3 regions of the Colwellia sp. SU-HH01172 genome follow, and region 1 is predicted to be linked to each of the others. Evidence: riboswitches for the same ligand, from Rfam matches in the RefSeq annotation. Region 1 holds a riboswitch; each other region holds the start of a gene.

Region 1 (6,653 bases):
GTATTTGCCGGAACGTGGCTATAAAGAACATGCTCAAGCATGGAAAATGGCGGGTTTCACACTACATTTTTATCAAGAAACCTTGCCGGAAATAACAGAATTAAAGCCGAACAGTGTCGTTGTGATCATCAACCCGAATAATCCAACCGGGCAGTTTTTTCCTCGCGATATCATTAAACAATATCATCAACGATTAAAACAGCTTAATGGCTTATTGGTTGTCGATGAAGCCTTTATTGATGTGATGCCTAAAGAACAATCTTATTGCCCGCAAACCAGCGATGCACATTGCTTAGTGCTACGTTCATTTGGCAAATTTTTTGGTTTAGCTGGTATTCGTATTGGCTTTTTGGTGGCTGATAATTATTGGTGCCAAAAATTTAATGACTTGCTGGGGCCATGGCAAGTGAATGGTCCTGCGCAAATTATCGCAGAAAAAGCCCTAGCTGATCATACCTGGCATAACCAGCAACGCGACAAATTACATACCTTACGTGAACAACAAGAAGCGTTATTGTGGCAGGTATTTACCTCAAAATTAGTCAGTAATATTCACGGCTGTGATTTATTTCTCACCTTGAGCTTTCATCAAACAGATAATGCAAAAAAACTCTATCATTTGCTGTGTAAGCAAGGTGTTTATTGTCGACTTTCTGATGAACAAGACACTCTAAGGTTTGGTATTGCTCTAGAGCCTGAAATGGCCAGACTTAAAGCAACATGTATCAATGCGCTGACACAGTTAAGCTCACACAGTTAAGTTAACCCAATTCAGCTAAGTAGTATTCTAAAGTAACTCGAAAAAAATAAAGGCACCGAATTTGGTGCCTTTTTAACGAGTAAAAAATTATCAACTAGTTTTGGTAAGTGATACCAAAATAAGCAACACGTTCTTGAGTAAAGTAAGCACTTGAAGTTTGGTAATTTTCATTAAATGCGTTATTCACTTTTGCTTGAATTTTTACATTATCCGAAACAGGGTAGCTAACGCCTAAGTTCACCAATGAATAGCTATCAAGCTTCACAACTGCGCCGCCAAAAAGGTAGTCATAACGCTTACCTTTATATTGAACTTCAGCGTATAAGTCCGCGTTACCAAGTGATGTATCAAATTGATAGCTAACGTGCTCTTTTGCACGACGACCTAATTGCTTACCTGTTGATGCATCTTCAGCTTCAATATAACTAACATTAAACTGATGTACGCCACCAAAGCCTTGATAATTTGCACCAATTTCAGCACCTTTAATTTCTACATCGTCAACATTTATAGGAGTTACATTATTATCTGCATCAGTACCACTCCAATCAATTAAGTCTTCAATATCTGTTTGGTAAAGGTTAAAGGCAACTGATAATGCATTGAATTGACTTTTAACACTAAACTCATAACTTGCTGAAGTTTCAGACACGAGATCTTTGTTGCCAATATAACCCCAATTTAATGGGTAATATAAGTCGTTGAAAGTAGGAGCTTTAAAACCAGTTCCTGCAGAAAAACTTACTTGTGTGCTTTCTGTTACTTGGTAACCAACGCTGGTGTTGAAAGTAGTTTCAGAGTCAATACCTTCAACATCATCATAACGTGCAGCTAATTCATAAGATAACTTGCCTTCACTATACATTGCATGAGCAAAGACGCCGGTAGTATCACGTTCTTTTTCGTCGTACTCATTACTACCTTTAAGCTCTTCTTGAATTAAATCTGCACCCAAGTTCAATAACCATTGCGAAGAAAACTCACTACTATTTAATAGGGAATACTGGTTACGACGAGTATCATATTGCGTACCTTCACTTTTACTCGTGCCATTGCCATGAGCTATGTTAGAAGTGCGACTTTGACTAACACTAAATTGTGTGATGTTATTAATATTATTAACTTGCCAATTATAGTTAGCACCTAATTGCCAAACATGGTTATTAATTTCACTTTCATTGGCGCCAAACGAGCTATCATACTCAGTATCGCCTTGATCTAATTGCGCCAACCAATTTAAGCTTAATGCCTTGTTGATTTGTTGCTGACCATTAATAGCAAATGAATCAAAACTATAACCATCGTCATCAGTTTCTGAATCATCTTTAGCGTCAAAGCCATCACTTTCTTCATGCTCAACACTTAGACTAGTAAAACCATCACCATGCTCAATACCTATACCACCATTAAGCATACTGTAGCCTTCGCTACCAACATTGGCGCTAACAAAATGCTCACCGCTATTTAGTTTACGCGTAAAGATTTGGATAACACCACCAATAGCATCAGAACCCCATAATGCCGCACGAGGCCCCTTAACAATTTCAATACGCTCAATAAGTTCTGGGGCAATATTTTGCACATTGGTAGAACCTAAACTTGCAGAGCTAATGCGAACACCATTTAGTAAAACAAGGGTATGACCAGAATTAGCACCACGCATATAAACTGATGAGCTTTGACCTCGACCACCAGATGTTGAAATATCAAGACCAGCAACAGTTGATAACATATCTAATACTGATTTAGGCTGAATACGGTCGATATCAGCACGAGTAATCACAACTTGGCTCGCTAGTGAGTCTTCAATATTCATTGGAGTACGTGATGCTGTAACTGAAATAATTTCCATGTCGTCAGCAGTTTCATCAGCGTTCGCTGAAGCGATAAAAGATGTCGACATAGCACCGGCAATTGCCAATGATAAAAATGATTTTTTGAAAAAGTTATTTTGCTTAATGTTCATATGACCTCATTAACGATGCCCACCGCACCATATTTATTACTGCATAAACGCAGTGTGAATTAAGTAAATTCAAGTGCTCGGACTTATATAACGAAGATTTACTTACGTTATAATTACCGTTGCGGGGGCAGTGAAGGTTTCTCACCTTCTTCCCTCGAACTTACTATGTTAAACAGTAACTAAGATATTTAGTTACTGTCGCTTATTTAAATTTTTTTCATTGCTAAATCGAATACTTCGACTCGCTAGTTTTATTGCTGTTAGCAACAACAACTTCAAAATGAAGACTTAACCATTATCGCTTGGCGTATCGACACCTTGTGCAATAATGCTTTGAATTTTTTCCATATCTAAATGCTGCTGACAGATATCAGCCAAGCGCTCTAACTGCACTTCTCTATGCTGATTAATATCGATAACGGGTTGTACTAAATCATTAATACCTAACCAATTCAGCACCGCTTGTGTTGGTTCAGGGCAGTCGAAAAAACCATGTAAATATGTGGCGATAATTTGCTTATCATCAGAAATACAGCCGTCAGGTGTATATTGCTTTTTGCCTAAACCATCACTTTCAATATGTAGTAGTGGTTTAGATAACGCTGGCCCTGTTGAAACACCACAGTGAATTTCATAACCTGTTAACTGACAAGTTTCACCATTTAAACTCATACTCGCACTTACCTGCGTTAAGGTTTTTTCTCGCGTTAAGGTGGTGTTGAAATTCAATAAGCCTAAGCCTGATACTTGTTCAACATGTGATTCAATATGCTCAGGGTCAAATATTTGTTTACCCAACATTTGGTAGCCACCACAAATCCCCATGACCTTGCCGCCATAACGAAGATGTTGTTCAATTTCTTGCTGCCAACCTTGTTGCTTTAAAAAAGTTAAATCAGAAGTGACATTTTTACTGCCTGGAATAATAATTAAATCAGCGCCCTGTAACGACTGACCAATGCGAATGTATTGCAAGTCAATATTGGGCTGTAAACGTAATGGGTCAAAATCGGTATGGTTGCTCATATGTGGCAGCAAAGGTACAAAAATTTTAACCTTAGCTTGTGTGACTTTATTATCTAGCGCGACGGCATCTTCGGCATCTAACGCTAAGTCATGTAAATAAGGCAACACGCCTAATACAGGTTTCCCTGTGCGCTGTTCAAGCCAATCTAAGCCAGATTCTAATAACTTTATATCACCACGAAAACGGTTGATGATAAAACCTTTAACTCTTGCTTGTTCTGATTCCGACAATAATTCAAGCGTCCCCACCAAATGGGCAAATACGCCACCACGGTCAATATCTGCCACCAATAAAACCGGGCAATCTACTTTTTCGGCATAGCCCATGTTGGCAATATCATGAGCACGCAAGTTAATTTCTGCGGGGCTACCTGCTCCTTCAACTAACAGCACATCATGATCATTTGCCAAGCGCTGATGTGACTCAACCACCGCTTGCATCGCGAATTTTTTATAGTCGTGGTATTTACCCGCTTCCATGTTCGATAACGCTTTACCGTGCACAATTACTTGCGCGCCGGTATCACTGTTAGGTTTTAGCAAAATAGGGTTAAAATCAACGCGCGCTTCTACTTTTGCTGCAATCGCTTGTAATGCTTGTGCTCGGCCAATTTCACCGCCGTCTTTCGTTACTGCACTATTTAATGCCATATTTTGTGGTTTAAATGGCGCAACATTCACACCAGCATTAACTAATACTCGACATAGCCCGGCAACTAAGGTACTTTTTCCGGCGTCTGACGTTGTGCCTTGCACCATCAATGTTTTCACGATTTATCCTTGGTAGCGACAGGCGCTTTTAGTGATAAAGGCAAACCTGCCATCACAAATTCAACATTATCAGCAACTTTGGCAATGGCCTGATGTAACCAACCGGCTTGATCAACAAACTGGCGTGAAAGTTCACCCATCGGCACTATGCCGTGACCGACTTCGTTACTAACTAAGATAATTTCAACTCGCTGTTTTTTATTACTAGAGCGCAGTTTTATGCTTTCTAATTGTGCTAAAAATTGCTGTTTTTCTTGTTGCCAATAATCAAGATTACATTCTGAGGTATGACCCGCTTCAACATTGGGCTTACATAAACTATTACTGAGCCACAGTGTTAAACAATCAACCAATATACAGATATCTTGCTGACTATTTTCAATAACTGATGCTATGGTTTTGCCTAGCAATAATGGCGACTCTACTAGTTGCCAATGTTCAGGACGCTCAGCTTGATGTTGCGCAATGCGTTGCTGCATTTCACTATCAAAGGCTTGTGCGGTTGCGATATAAGTTACTGGTAGGTTTGATGACTTAGCATAACTTTCAGCCAATGAACTTTTACCAGAACGAGCGCCGCCTAAAATAAGCTGTATCTTATTCATTAACTCGCCCCTGTTAGCGACAATAAAGCAATATAAACAACGACTTCTGAAAGCTGCTGCGCTGCGCCTAAACAATCTCCGGTGTAGCCGCCTAGTTGTTTAGTGAACCAGAGTTTTAAACACCAGCGAGTAATGAGCAAAATAGCCACTAATTGCCAAGCCACGCTAAATGATAAAGTAAAGGTAATAACCACAGCGCTTGTTGCCAGCAAAATTAAATAACTATTGCTTGATAACACTTGTGCTAAGGGCTTAACTTTTGATGTCGCATCTTCGCTGACATAAGGCATATCAGCAATTAAACTGGTTGCTACAACACGGCTTAAACAATGCCCAAGCAATAGAACCGATAATATATTCAGTGCTTCTACAGATAAAAGCTCGTTGTTATTAACGTTGCCAACAAGAGCGGCTAAAGCTTGATACTTAACCATTAAAATGAAAAATAATGCCGCTGCACCGTAAGTGCCTAAACGGCTATCTTTCATGATATTAAGCTTGTTTTCGACCGTCCAACCGCCGCCGAAGCCATCCCAAACATCAGCCCAACCGTCTTCATGAAAAGCGCCGGTGAGCAATACACTGCAAAACATTGAAATTAAAAGTGCGATCTCGACAGGTAATAACATTGCACTAAGATAAAAAGCTACGGCTGAACAACCACCAATTAACACGCCAACTAAAGCAAAGTATCGACTGGCATTATTGAGCATTTCATCGTCAACATCAGCCTTGATGTTAACCGGAATACGGGTGAAAAAACTCAATGCTAATAACATCAAGTTATACTCTCTATTTACCACGCTAGTTTTAGGTAACATCAATTACCTCAGCATCGGCAAAGCTCGCCATGTCATTATAAAATCCAACAGCAGCTTGAATAATCGGTAATGCTAGCGCCGCACCCGTGCCCTCACCTAAACGTAATCCTAAGTTTAATAACGGTTTAACCGCTAACCATTGCAATATTTTTTGATGACCTTGCTCACCCGAACAATGGGCAAATACCATATAGTCTTTAACACTGGCATTGAGTTCAATCGCTAACATGGCAGCCGCCGTACAAATAAAGCCATCAACAATAATCAACATTTTGCTTTCTGCTGCCGCTAACATAGCGGCAGTCATTTGTACTACTTCAAAGCCACCTAAACAGCGTAAAATAGCTTTCGCATCCGTTAAATTTCCAGCATGTAAAGCTAATGCTTGTTCTATGACTTGTTGTTTCTTTTTAACTACCTCATCTGAAACACCAGTACCACGACCAACAACTTCGCTCGCTGGCACTTTCATTAACGCTGCCATAATGGCGGATGCAATCGTGGTATTGCCAATGCCCATTTCGCCAAAAGCGACAACGTTGCAGCCCGTTTGGCTAATATTGACTATATGCTGTTTAGCAAATTCAAAACCTTGTTCGACTTGCGCTTCAGTCATCGCCACTTGTTGGTTTATTGGTTTTGTGATGCTGCCTAAGCGCTGATTAATCACAGGCAGCGAAGCGGCCGGTGCATGTAAAATGCCG
Region 2 (6,653 bases), on a different contig from region 1:
AACCTTTAACATCTTCCAAGCTCTTACCTTTAAAGGAAGCGGCAAAATAGCCATTACCATCTATTTTCATTTCAGCGTTTAACTTTTTGGCTAACGCTTTAACAATTCCTTTTTTACTTTCGTCAACCTTTATTATGTAGCGCTCATCACTCGCATTAGCAGTAAATGCCGATGTAATTGCAATTGCAATTATAGAACTTGTAAATTTAGAAATTTTCATAGATGCTCCAGGTGTCTCTACATTAAATTAAGTTTTATTATAATTATTTAATCATTTTGCTAACTTCAAGCCTGAATGGCTTGTTTGACCTTCGATACTAGCAGCACTGAAAATCCTCCCTAGTACAAATGCGACAACTTTTCGTAATTTTACGACCATAACAATAAAAACACCTCAATATCAAACACTTAAGCGAATTCGATATTTTTACCTCTGTCGTTTTTTTATGATTATTAGTCTTGGATTTGCTATTACCAATTTAAAAATGAAGCCATGATGGTTGCCGATGAATAATTCATCAACTAATAACAAAAATGCGTCCGATGTCTCCGCTATCGATTCATTCAGCGCAACAAATGCAAATGCAGAGGAATTCAAATGAGAAACAATCAGAAATTAGGTTTAAGCGTACTTGCGCTGTCTATTATGGCAGCTACCAGTAACGCTCAAACATTTGAAGCAGCTGAGTTACAAGCTGTGCCAGTAAATGCAAACAACACTATGACCGCCGTTAACTCTGATTTTAGTCAATGGCGAGAAAGTCAAAAATTTCAGAGTCATGACTTTACCGATCGTATTATTGTTAAATACAAAAATGGCTTTGAAGCACAAACCTTAAGCAATTTTTCTTCAGAAAAAGCGATGCCAGCCGGTTTAGCGAAAAAAGCGGGTCATAGCTTAAAACACTTGAAGAAACTTAAGAATGGCCGTCATGTTATTTCTTTAGGAAAGCAAAAACACGTTAATGACGTTCAAGCTATGGTAAACGAATTGAACAGTCATGCTGATGTTGAATTTGCAGAACCTGATTATAAGCGTTACTTAATGGCGCAAAATCAACCTTGGGGTATCTCAGATACTCAATCTGATTTAGTTTCAGATAATGATGCTGCCAACATGACGGTTTGTATTATTGATTCAGGTTATGAGCGTGCCAATCCAGATTTAAATGCTAACAACGCTACAGGTACTAACAACTCAGGTACGGGTAACTGGTACCAAAACGGTGGTTCACATGGAACTCATGTTGCAGGTACTATCGCGGCGGTAAATAACTCGGAAGGTGTTGTCGGTATTATGCCAAATACCAACGTTAACTTGCACATTGTTAAAGTATTTAACGAAGCAGGTTGGGGTTACACGGGTGAATTAGTTGATGCGGTAGACACTTGTGTCAATAACGGTGCTAAAGTGATTAATATGAGCCTAGGCGGTTCAGGTTCAAGTAACGCCGAACGTAACTCTTTACAAGCTGCCGCTGATGCAGGTGTTTTACTTATTGCTGCATCAGGTAACGATGGTGATTCATCATTATCTTACCCAGCATCTTACGATTCAGTAATGGCAGTAGGCGCACTTGATCAAGGTCGTCAACATGCAGAATTCTCTCAATACACATCTCAAGTTGAAATATCAGCACCAGGCGAAGCAATTCTATCGACTGTTGCTGGCGATGGTCGTTTAGGTTACATCACTTTAGGTTCAACAACTTATGGTAATGATGAAGTTGTACCACAAACTCATTACATTCAAAGTGGTGGCAGCTTTACCGTAAGTAACGTAAATAGTTCAGCAAATGGCGTATTAGCCGCTTGTACTCTTTCAGGTAGCAGCTACAGCTGTTCAAACGTATCAGGTAACATTTGTTTAGCTGAACGTAACGATAACCAAATAGGTAGTAATTATCCTGAAATAAACCCAGCGAAAGCTTGTGCTGACGCAGGAGCTTCGGGTGTTATCGTTTATAGTAATAGCGCTCGTCCAGGCCTACAAAATCCATTTCTAGTTGATGCTAACTCTGACGTAACAGTGCCAACAGTTTCTGTAAACCGTGAGTTAGGTTTGCAATTGATGGGACAACTAGGTACGAATGCTAACTTAAATGTTGTCGGCGACCAAGATTACGCTTATTACAATGGTACTTCGATGGCGACTCCTCACGTTACTGGCGTTGCGGCGTTAGTTTGGAGCAACAACCCTGACTGTACAGCAACACAAGTACGTGATGCATTAAAAGCAACAGCGATTGATTTAGATGTTGCGGGTCGTGATGACAAAACAGGTTACGGTTTAGTACAAGCAAAAGCAGCGTCAGACGCGTTAGCAGCAAGTTGTACGACAACAACACCTCCTACTGGTGGCGACGTACTAGAAAATGGCGTAGCTAAAACAAATTTAGCCGGCGCTAAATCAGAAGAATTAAGCTTTACTATGGAAGTACCTGCAGGTGCTACTGGCTTAAGTTTTGATATGTCTGGCGGCACAGGTGATGCAGATCTTTACGTGAAATTTGGTTCAGCACCAACAACGTCTAGTTATGACTGTCGTCCATATGCTGGTGGTAACTCAGAGTCATGTCCAATTGCAACGGCACAAGCTGGCACTTACCATGTGAAAGTTATTGGTTACTCTGCCTTTACGGGTGTTAGCCTAACAGGTAGTTTCACTGAAGGTTCTACTGGCGGTGGCGGTGCTACAGGTGGCAGTGCTTCAGTAACTGATATCAGTGTTGCACGTCGTGCTTGGACATACTACACCATTGATGTACCAGCAGGCATGGCGACTCTTGATTTCAATATGAGTGGTGGTACAGGTGATGCAGACATGTACATTCGTCGTGGTGCACAACCAACATCATCTACTTATGACTGTCGTCCATATGAAAGTGGTAATACCGAATCATGTTCATTCACTAACCCAACAGCTGATACATGGCACATAGGTATCTATGGATACTCAGCAGCAAGCGGTGTTAGTTTAGACGTAACATATAACCCGTAGGTTAAACTAAAACCCAACTAGTGTTTATTTAGGGAAGGTACTTCATTGTGCTTTCCCTTTTTTTATTTATAACCCCTTCCCCCCTTTTCACATCTTCCAGAGACAATAATTGATTTTAATTAAGTTGATTTAATATAGCGTTTTTCAATTTCAATACTCAATGCTATAGTGCCGACGAAATTATTTTTAGGTGCTTGCCGCTTTACTTTTTATTTTGTAGAGACCAAGAGAATAGGGAAATTGGTGTAACTCCAATACGTGCCCAACGCTGTAATGACATATGAGTTCGAATATAACCACTGGTAGTCTTGCTGGGAAGGTTTCGAATATTGTTTATATCACAATAGCTGAATATAAACCTTGTCTTAGTCAGAAGACCTGCCTAGAAATACAAATAAAGCGAAAGGCCGATCGCTTCTAAATCCATTAAGGGGAATACTTTGGATTTCAAAAACACGAGTACAGCTCAAGAGCAACCATTTCAGTCTCAACATCAGCACGGTTTAAGTGAACAAGAACAGCACGGTTTATATAAAGCCATTTTCAATCGCCGTGATGTTCGCGGACAATTTCTACCTAAAGCGATCCCTAAGCAAGTGTTAAGCCGTCTACTTTATGCTGCACATCACGCACCATCAGTAGGATTTATGCAACCTTGGAATTTTATCGTTATTCAATCACCGGACGTTAAAAAGAAAATCCATCAAGACTTCACCCTTGCCCATCAAGAGGCACAAACAATGTTTGCCGCTGACAAGCAAGATAAATACAAAAACTTAAAGCTTGAAGGAATTATTGAATCTCCAATAAACATTTGTATAACTTGCGATCGTAAACGCACAGGTAAAGCCGTTATTGGCCGAACACATATGAAAGAAATGGACCTATATAGCTCAGTATGTGCGGTACAAAATTTTTGGTTGGCTGCACGCACAGAAGGTATCGGTGTTGGTTGGGTGTCAATTTTGCATCATGATGCGTTAAAGAACATCCTTTCATTACCTGAGCACGTCGTTCCTATTGCTTATTTGTGCTTAGGGTATGTTAGTCATTTTCACGAAAGGCCGGAGCTTGAAACGGCAAATTGGTTACCACGTAGAGCTATCGACGAACTCGTCAGTTTTAATTCATGGGGACAAGAGGCTAGTAACAGTGAAGAAAACGAGCTGATTAACCAATTACAGGCAGATCAATCATTTCCACAATCCTTTATTAATAAGAATTAAAGCCTACTTCTGCTTAGCTATAGCATCAACTAAAAGCGTTTTATAGACAAACGCTTTTATTTCTACCACTGTTTTTTGCCTGATACAGTGCAGTATCGGCTTGTTCAAATAATGCCATCCAATTAAGTTCATCTTGTCGTTGAGCAACACCAATTGAAACCGATATTTTTGGTAAATACGCTTTAGAGTCTCGTTGCATTAATTTCAATTCAGCTATGGCTAAACGTATTTTTTCGGCAATTTCATGAGCTTGCGTCATAGTTTTATTCACCATAACCACCACAAACTCCTCGCCACCAAATCTAACCGCAATATCTTGATCAGAAATACTTGTTTTTATTACTTTTGCAATTCGCTGAATAACTTTATCACCAATGAAATGGCCAAATTGATCATTAATATTTTTGAAGTGATCAATATCTATCGCTAAAGATGAATGCACCTGTTCAATATCTAATTCTTGTAATTTAACATCGCAACCACGGCGATTAAACAACCCTGTTAAAGAATCCACAATGGCCTCATGCCTTGCGGCTTCCAACTTAGCTTTTAAAAAGCTCACTTCACCGCAAGCATGCGTTAACTCTAATGATAAGTCACTATGCTGTTGCTGAGACGCGGTAATGCTACTCATTAAAAAGGTAACAATATTTTGCATCGATTTATGATATTCGTGCTTGGAAAGTGCTCTTTCAGCCTTTTTAAGGTTTGATGCAACAACTTTATCACTATCGACTTGAGAATTAATTTTCGCTAATGTTGATGTTAACGATTTTTCTATCGGGTCCAGTATTTGTTTATCTATAGCATGAGAATTTGAAATATACTTTTCGAATAAACCTTCCATAAAAGTTAGATCGACTTCTTGATATGTTTGCACATGCCGATCTAATTCGGCGCTTAACTTTTCATTACGCTTACTAACGTGTAAGTAGACAACCGAATAATTTACTGGGCTAGGTGGTATTTGATAATGAGTTAAAAATTCATTGGTTGATTCACTGATCTTTAATGCCTCATCAAAATTATCTTTAATAAGCACATAACCTCCTCAAGAATCGCTTTATTTTTATTATTGGCCACAAATATTTAGATAATAACAAAAGGAAATGTAAACATTTTGTTACCTAATCAATTTAGAATATCTAAACTACAGCTATTCAACAAGTATTATGGATTAATTTTTCAATTAAAATTAGGCTTTAGTTCAATAATGTTCGAAATATCACCCCCTTCGACCGCATATTAAGCTACTACGAAGATTTTCGCACAGTCTACAATAGCGCTTTGTTATAGAACAAATAAATTGGGAGATTTTTTGACTAAGCTCAAGTGATAAAGCAAAATTCCAAATGATTTAAACTTTACCCTTTGAGAATAAAAAATGAAAAAATTCGCTTCGCTATGCTTTGCGTTGGCCTCAACGGCCACACTTGCTGATGAGGGCATGTGGCAACCACATCAATTGCCAAGCATTGCTAACCAACTAGTCGATGCTGGCTTGAAACTTGACCCAAATAGCCTAACAAATTTAACAAGCTTCCCTATGGGAGCAATTGTGAGTTTAGGTGGCTGTACGGCCTCATTTGTCTCAGACAAGGGCCTAGTAGCAACAAACCACCACTGTGTATATGGTTCGATTCAATACAACTCAACAGAAGAAAACAACTTACTTAAAAATGGCTTTTTAGCAAAATCTTTCAAAGAAGAATTACCTGCAACACCAGGCAGCCGTATTTATGTAACAGAAGAAATAACCCCAGTAACTGATGTTATCAACGCTGGCTTAAATGAAAGCATGTCTGGCGCTGATCGCTTTAAAAGCATCGATAAAAGCTCAAAGTCATTGGTTGCGGAATGTGAAAACGACAGCAAATACCGCTGTAGTGTAGTTAATTTCCATGGTGGACTAGAGTATTATTTATTCAAACAGCTGACAATTCGCGATGTCCGTTTAGTTCATGCTCCAGCAAGCAGTGTTGGAAAATACGGTGGCGATATTGATAACTGGATGTGGCCACGTCATACCGGAGATTATGGCTTTTACAGAGCGTATGTTGGTAAAGATGGCCAACCAGCGGATTACAGTGAAGATAATGTTCCATACGAGCCAAAGCATCACCTAAAAGTCAACAAAAGTAGTGTCGACGAAAACGATTACATTATGGTTTTAGGCTACCCTGGCCGCACTAATCGTTACCGCACAGCATTAGAAGTAGAAAACCAATTTACTTGGGTCTACCCGCAAGCAAAAGCTTATCGTGAAGAAATTATTAATTTAATTCATGAAAACTCAACACCAGAAAGCGATGCACGTATTAAGTATGAAAGTACGCTCGCAAGCCTTGCCAACTATGCAAAAAATTATGGCAGCATGATAGAAAGCTATAATAAAGGTACAACACTTGCGCGTAAGAAATCTTTAG
Region 3 (6,653 bases), on a different contig from region 1:
ACCAACCAGTACCCGAGGAATTCTCACTTGCCAAATTACCATATCATGCATGGGTGATGCGCAACTGCTGAGCACACACTGTAAAATGTTTGTGCTGGTTATTTCTGCCGGCCCAAAGGTAATGGCGGCAACGATAGAACAAAAGGTAATGGCTATTAAGCAGCTAAAAACCCAGACGGTTTTACCTTTAAATGCTGTTAATAATCTCATTTAAGTTCACCTAACTTTTTGTTATTTGAACTGTTAGGCATAACATTGAATCTTGATGTTTGTTCGGCCCAATGTGCTGTGTTTTCGGGATAAAAGTAAATACGTGGAAAACCGCAATGTTTGGCATCTTCTCGATAACAAGGTAAACCAAAAACCTTACTTAATACACTTGGGTTCAGTGCCTGATCTATTTGGCTATCTAAGACTAATTTTCCTTGGTCTAATATCAATAATCTATTGCAGTATTGCGCCGCTAAGTTAATGTCATGTATGGTCATAATCACCGTAATGTTGAGAGCTTTAACCAGTTGCAATACTTGATGTTGATAAAAAATATCTAAATGATTAGTTGGTTCGTCAAGTATTAATATTTTAGCTTTTTGCACTAAAGCTTTTGCGATTAGTACTCGTTGTTGCTCACCACCAGACAAGGTATTAAAAAACTTATTTTTACTCTTGGTTAAACCTACTTTTTCTAAGGCTAGTAATATTTCTTTTTTATCTACGTCAGTATCACGGGCAAACAATGTTTTGTAGGGTAAGAGCCCCATTCTAACGACGTCGTAAACTTTTAAATCAAATATTGGCGGTGATTTTTGTACAACTAGAGAAAATATTTGTGCGAGCTCTTTTGGCTTATACTCATGTAGGCTCTTATTCTTAAGCTTTATATTGCCATGCCAGTTTTTATATTGATTGAGCAAGCACTTTAATAAAGAAGTTTTGCCGGCGCCGTTAGGGCCAATAATGCCAATAATATCGCCTTGATTGACGGTAAATGAAACATCATCGAGGATAGTTTGCTGCTCAACTTGCCAAGAAATATTACTTACCGTTAATAAATTAGCCATGGTTAGCCGTTAACTCTAGGGTTGTGATTTGTGTTGTTAACGATGCAAGTAGCACTGACGTTAATCATCAGAAATATACTATTTACTGTTTTCATTTGCTGTCAGGCATCCGTTTTAATAACTTAATAGTGTTGAGTTATAACGTGCTGAAAATAAAAGATAAGTGACATGTGCCATAGCGGCAATAGTAACTCTCGTGTATTCCCGCACGGTGTTAATGTTTTGGTTATTGACCATCATGATACTAGGTGTCCTGACTTTTAGTGAAAAATACAAACACTATGTACAGTTGCGGGTACAGTCACGGATTCTAACCGTGTTCCCTATCATTCAACGGAGAATTTCGCATTCGAGTGTTGAAAATATCATTTAATTGTCGGTCGATTTTACGTGTATGTGCAACGCTTTACAATGAAAACCAACCCGCTAGTTGCTTGCTAGTGCAACGAAACGAAATTAAAAAGGAGCCATTAGACTCCTTTTGTTATTGATGTAATTTTATTGCTATTAGGGCAATGCTTACCAAATTTTAACGCGTTTTTCTGGTGCGATATACATAGCGTCACCTTCTTTTACGTCAAATGCACTGTAGAATTCAGGCATATTTGATAATGAGCCTAATGCGCGGAACTCGCCTGGCGAATGTGGGTCAGTCGCTACGCGGTTACGTAGTGATTTCTCGACCATTTTTCCGCGCCATACTTGTGCATAGCCCATGAAGAAACGTTGGTCGCCAGTTAAGCCTTCAATAACTTCTGCTTCTTTACCATTTAGTGATGCTTTGTAAGCTTTATAAGCAATAGTGACACCTGATAAATCACCGATGTTTTCGCCTAATGTTAAAGAGCCATTTACGTTTAAGTCATCGAATACGGCATAGTTATCGTATTGCGCAACTAAGTTATCAGCACGCACTTTAAAGGCCGCTAAATCTTCTTCAGTCCACCAGTTACGCATGTTGCCGTCAGCATCGTATTTGCTACCTTGGTCGTCAAAGCCGTGGCCCATTTCATGGCCAATAACTGCGCCAATGCCGCCGTAGTTAACTGCGTCATCTGCTGCTAAGTTGAAAAATGGCGGTTGTAAAATAGCTGCTGGGAAGACAATCTCATTTTTAGTTGGGTTGTAATAAGCATTTACGGTTTGAGGTGTCATGCCCCATTCTTGTCTATCGATTGGGCCGCCAAGCTTAGCCACTTCTTTTTGATGAGCAACAATGCCAGAACGCATTTTGTTGCCGACTAAGTCATCACTTTTAATGACAAGTTTAGAGTAATCTTCCCATTTATTTGGATAACCGATTTTAGGATCAAAGCTAGCTAATTTTACATGTGCTGCTTTTTTCGTTGCGTCAGACATCCACTCTAATTCATCGATGCTTGCGCCATATGCGCCGCGCAAGTTTTCAACAAGTTGCGTCATACGGGTTTTAGCTTCAGGTTTAAAGTGACGGCCAACATAAACTTTACCGATAACTTCACCTAAGTTGCTATTAACTACTGCAACACCACGTTTCCACATTGGACGTTGTTCTTTGCGACCACTTAATTGCTTTGAGTAAAAGTCAAAGTTTTCTTTATCTAATGCACTTGTTAGTGAACCAGCAAAGTTACTAAGGGTGTGGAAGGTTAAGTAGGTTTTCCAATCAGCCAAAGAAGTTTCTGCAAATGTTTCACCAAAACCTTTAACGAATGAAGGTTGATTAACAATCAGATCTTTCTGAGCAGCTGCACCTTGAGCTTCAAGATAAGCAGTCCAGTTAAAAGCATCTGTTACTGTGTTTAAATCGGCAACGTCAAATTTGTTGTAACGTTTTGTGCTGTCACGAGATTCAACTTTTGTCCAATGAAAACCAGCTAATTTTGTTTCAAGCGCCATAATAGTTTCTGCGGCAGCTTTGCCATCTTGTAGGCCAGCTAAGTTATACATGTTTTCAATATGTGCAACATAACCTTCGCGTAATTTTGTAAAGCGATCGGCTTCGTTAAAATAGTAATCTCTATCAGGTAAGCCTAAACCACTTTGCCAAACGTGCGTGGCGTAGCGAGTGGAGTCTTTTGCGTCAACACTGATGTAAAATGCTAATGGGCTACCGACACCAATTTTTTGATTTTCACCAAAAAATGCTGCTAATTCATTCTTGTCTTTCAAACCGTTAATGTTATCAAGTATAGCTTGCACTGGCGCAATGCCTGCCGTATCACGTGCTTCTGTATTCATGTAAGAGCGGAATAAGTCTGCAACTTTTTGCTCGTCACTACCCATTTTCAGATTTTCAGTCGCGGCAAGTTCTTCAATAATGGCTTTGACATTGTCGTCCGCTTCATCACGTAAGTCGTAAAAAGAGCCAATCGAGGTTTTGTCACTTGGAATTTCATTTGTATTTAACCAAGCGCCATTAACATAGCGGTAAAAGTTATCTTGAGGACGAACGGTTAAGTCCATGTTGGCTTTGTCAATACCTGAGGCTAAGGCTGTTTTCTGCATCGCAGGAGTTTCAGCAACTGTTGTTGTACTGGTGTCGTTATTACAGCCAGCAATAAACAGTAAAGATGTGCATACTGCACTTGTTATTATAGTTTTCATTCTACACTCACAGTTTTTAAGAATATTTTTGTTAACCCAGCGATACTAATGATTCTCGGCGCTATTTACTAGTGAAATGAAACCTTTGATTACATATTCTAATGTAATGCTTGTATTCTAATATTTACATATCAATAGTGTCGGCGGTGTTTTTAGTTTAATTAATTGTTAATTAAGTGCTTTACTCTTTAATGTAAATTCATTTAGCAAGGGGAATGTGGATAAGTTATGGTGCTGTTTATCTCACGTAACATCACTTTTGTTATCGATTTTGTCAACTCTATTGATAATTCTCGTTAAATGGGGAAAAGTTAACAAACAGGCCAGTCATATTTCATTAAGCTGTGCTATGCTCTCTGGCAAATTTGTCTTGGCGTTTTGCCATTTTTTAGGTGAAGAAAGGATTAATGTTTCAACCTGTTAGTGTCTACATCGGCTTAAGATACAGCCGCAGCAATCATGGTAAAGGCTTTGTCTCCTTTATTACCTTTTTCTCTATTATTGGTATTGTGCTTGGTGTCGCCTCATTAATTACCGTGGTTTCGGTAATGGACGGCTTAGAGCAAGAGCAAAAACGTCGTGTTCTCGGACTTGTTCCTCATATTTTAATCTCCCAAGACAGTGAGCAGCGCAGCAATAGTCAATTAAAAAATTGGCGACAATTGCAGGCCGAACTGGTTGCCTTACCCACGGTAAAACACGTGACACCATTTCAAGAAAGCGAAGCCTTGATCCAGTCAAAGTCAGCATTACAGGGAGTGTTAATTCACGGTATTATGCCTGAATACGAACAGCATAATATTATCCATAGTGCTATGGAATATGGCGATTTGAAGCAACTTTCCGATAAACCCTTTGGGCTTGTTTTAGGGCAAGCACTCGCGCGCAATTTGAATGTTGGTTTAGGTGATACTGTACGTTTAACTTTACCGAATAAGACCTTATTTACCCCAATGGGACGTGTACCCGTGCATAGAGCATTTACCATTGTTGGAATTTTCAATGTTGGTTCACAGGTAGATGAGTCTATGGTTTATATACATATTAAAGATGGCGCTAAATTACACCGCAAAAAAGGTGATGGCGTTGAGCAACTTAGGTTGTATTTAAATGACGCTTTTAATGCGAAGACGGTCATTAACCAACTAAACATCAGCTATCCACAATTTAATTATGTTAGTTGGCAAGAAAGCCAAGGCGCATTATTTGCGGCCGTGAGTATGGAAAAAAATATGATGTGGCTGATGTTAAGTTTGATAGTGGCCGTTGCGGCTTTTAACATAGTTTCTGCGTTAGTGATGGTGGTGATAGATAAGCAGGGAGAAATCAGTATTTTGCAAACCCTTGGATTAGATCGCACAGGTATCGTAAAAATATTCATTACTCAAGGCTTAACCAATGGTATTTGGGGCGTGGTATTAGGCGTTACTTTTGGTGTTGTTTTAACGCTTAACTTGAATACCATATTTGCTATGCTTGGCGTCAGTTTGCTGGGGGCAGGGCAAGAGTTACCTATAGCCCTTGATCTCATCAATATTGCAATTATTGTGCTTTCAGCCTTGTTAATGAGCTTTATTGCGACACTTTATCCGGCTTATCGGGCGGCACAAACTCAGCCTGCCGAGGTATTGAGAAATGAATAATAAAATAGAGAATAAAGTAGCGAGTGAAAAAGTAACTGACATGGAAAATATGCTAGAACCAGAAAATGCGGCAAGTGACGTTAATAGTGTCAATAAAAACAATGATCTCACTCTGGGTTTAGAGTGTCGAAAACTAAGCAAAGTTTATCAGCAAGGAGCGATTAAAACCCAAGTGCTGGCAGAACTAAACTTAGCGGTAAAAGCCGGAGAGCTTGTTGCTATTGTCGGCAGTTCGGGTTGTGGTAAAAGTACCTTTTTACATTTGGCAGGCGCTTTAGATACGCCAAGCTCAGGAGAGGTTTTTATTAATGGCATTAATATCCATCAGTTGTCTGAAAAACAACGGGCTAGCTTTCGTAATCAGCAGATAGGTTTTATTTATCAGTTTCACCATTTAATGATGGAATTTACCGCAGAAGAAAATGTCGCGATGCCGCTATTGATCCGTGGCGACAAGCCTAAGCTTGCTTTGGCACAAGCGAAAGCAATGCTAGCAGAGGTTGGCTTAGCGCATCGTGGTCATCATCGTCCGTCTGAATTATCTGGCGGTGAGCGACAACGTGTCGCAATCGCAAGAGCGCTCGTTACTAAACCGTCACTTGTGTTAGCAGATGAGCCAACAGGAAATTTAGACTTTGATACCGCCGAGCAAATTTATCAATTATTAAAAGAACTGAACCGAACTGTTAATACTAGTTTCGTGATTGTCACCCATGATTTAACCTTGGCGGCGAAAATGGATCGGCAATTACGCTTAGATCATGGTCACTTAAAACCGCTTGAAGATGGAGCTGCCGGAAACATGATGAGCGAGGACGGCTAAGTGTTAAAACCGTTAAGTGTGTTTATTGGGTTACGTTACGTACGAAGTCGCCAAAGTAAGGGCTTTTCATCGTTTATTTCCGCATCTTCTACTATCGGCATTGCGCTTGGTGTGACTGTGCTAATTGTTGTACTTTCAGCCATGAATGGCTTTGAAAAAGCATTAGCGCAGCATTTGTTATCGATAGTGCCCCATGGCGAAGTGGTGGCGGTAAACGACCCGATTGATAACTGGCCTAAAAATGTTGCAAACATACAAAAACACCCAAATGTTATGGCCGCTGCACCCTTTATTAAAACTCAGGGCATGATGCAAAATGGCGCAGAGTTAAAGGGGGTAGAGGTGCGCGGTGTCGATGTTGAGCTTGAACAGCAAGTGTCAGCTATATCACGCTATATGACGGCGGGGAACTGGCAAGATTTAGCACAAGAGCATAGTGTGATTGTTGGTGCCGGTATTGCGCGTAAATTATCATTGAAGGTTGGCGATAAGGTGCAGTTATTACTACCACCAGCCAATAACGGCAACATAACTGCAGTT

What was found. A riboswitch is a leader RNA that binds a small molecule or an ion and turns the genes downstream of it on or off. The one in region 1 is predicted to bind cobalamin.
Region 2: another riboswitch for cobalamin. It lies ahead of bluB (5,6-dimethylbenzimidazole synthase); the one in region 1 lies ahead of AC27JP_RS17170 (TonB-dependent receptor domain-containing protein).
Region 3: another riboswitch for cobalamin. It lies ahead of AC27JP_RS00300 (ABC transporter ATP-binding protein); the one in region 1 lies ahead of AC27JP_RS17170 (TonB-dependent receptor domain-containing protein).

Annotation. Positions count from the first base shown of each region.
Region 1 is NZ_BAAJMB010000007.1:187,549-194,201, reverse strand. It holds gene cobD (threonine-phosphate decarboxylase CobD) at 1-760, shown strand, start outside; gene AC27JP_RS17170 (TonB-dependent receptor domain-containing protein) at 855-2,726, opposite strand; cobalamin riboswitch at 2,778-2,931, opposite strand; gene AC27JP_RS17165 (cobyric acid synthase) at 3,015-4,523, opposite strand; gene cobU (bifunctional adenosylcobinamide kinase/adenosylcobinamide-phosphate guanylyltransferase) at 4,520-5,128, opposite strand; gene AC27JP_RS17155 (adenosylcobinamide-GDP ribazoletransferase) at 5,128-5,949, opposite strand; gene cobT (nicotinate-nucleotide--dimethylbenzimidazole phosphoribosyltransferase) at 5,939-6,653, opposite strand, start outside.
Region 2 is NZ_BAAJMB010000004.1:2,067-8,719, reverse strand. It holds gene AC27JP_RS11635 (S8 family serine peptidase) at 1-220, opposite strand, end outside; gene AC27JP_RS11630 (S8 family serine peptidase) at 599-3,001, shown strand; cobalamin riboswitch at 3,173-3,401, shown strand; gene bluB (5,6-dimethylbenzimidazole synthase) at 3,442-4,227, shown strand; gene AC27JP_RS11620 (GGDEF domain-containing protein) at 4,268-5,269, opposite strand; gene AC27JP_RS11615 (S46 family peptidase) at 5,612-6,653, shown strand, end outside.
Region 3 is NZ_BAAJMB010000001.1:61,236-67,888, reverse strand. It holds gene AC27JP_RS00305 (FecCD family ABC transporter permease) at 1-210, opposite strand, end outside; gene AC27JP_RS00300 (ABC transporter ATP-binding protein) at 207-1,061, opposite strand; cobalamin riboswitch at 1,293-1,438, opposite strand; gene AC27JP_RS00295 (M13 family metallopeptidase) at 1,581-3,647, opposite strand; gene AC27JP_RS00290 (lipoprotein-releasing ABC transporter permease subunit) at 4,055-5,290, shown strand; gene lolD (lipoprotein-releasing ABC transporter ATP-binding protein LolD) at 5,340-6,113, shown strand; gene lolE (lipoprotein-releasing ABC transporter permease subunit LolE) at 6,114-6,653, shown strand, end outside.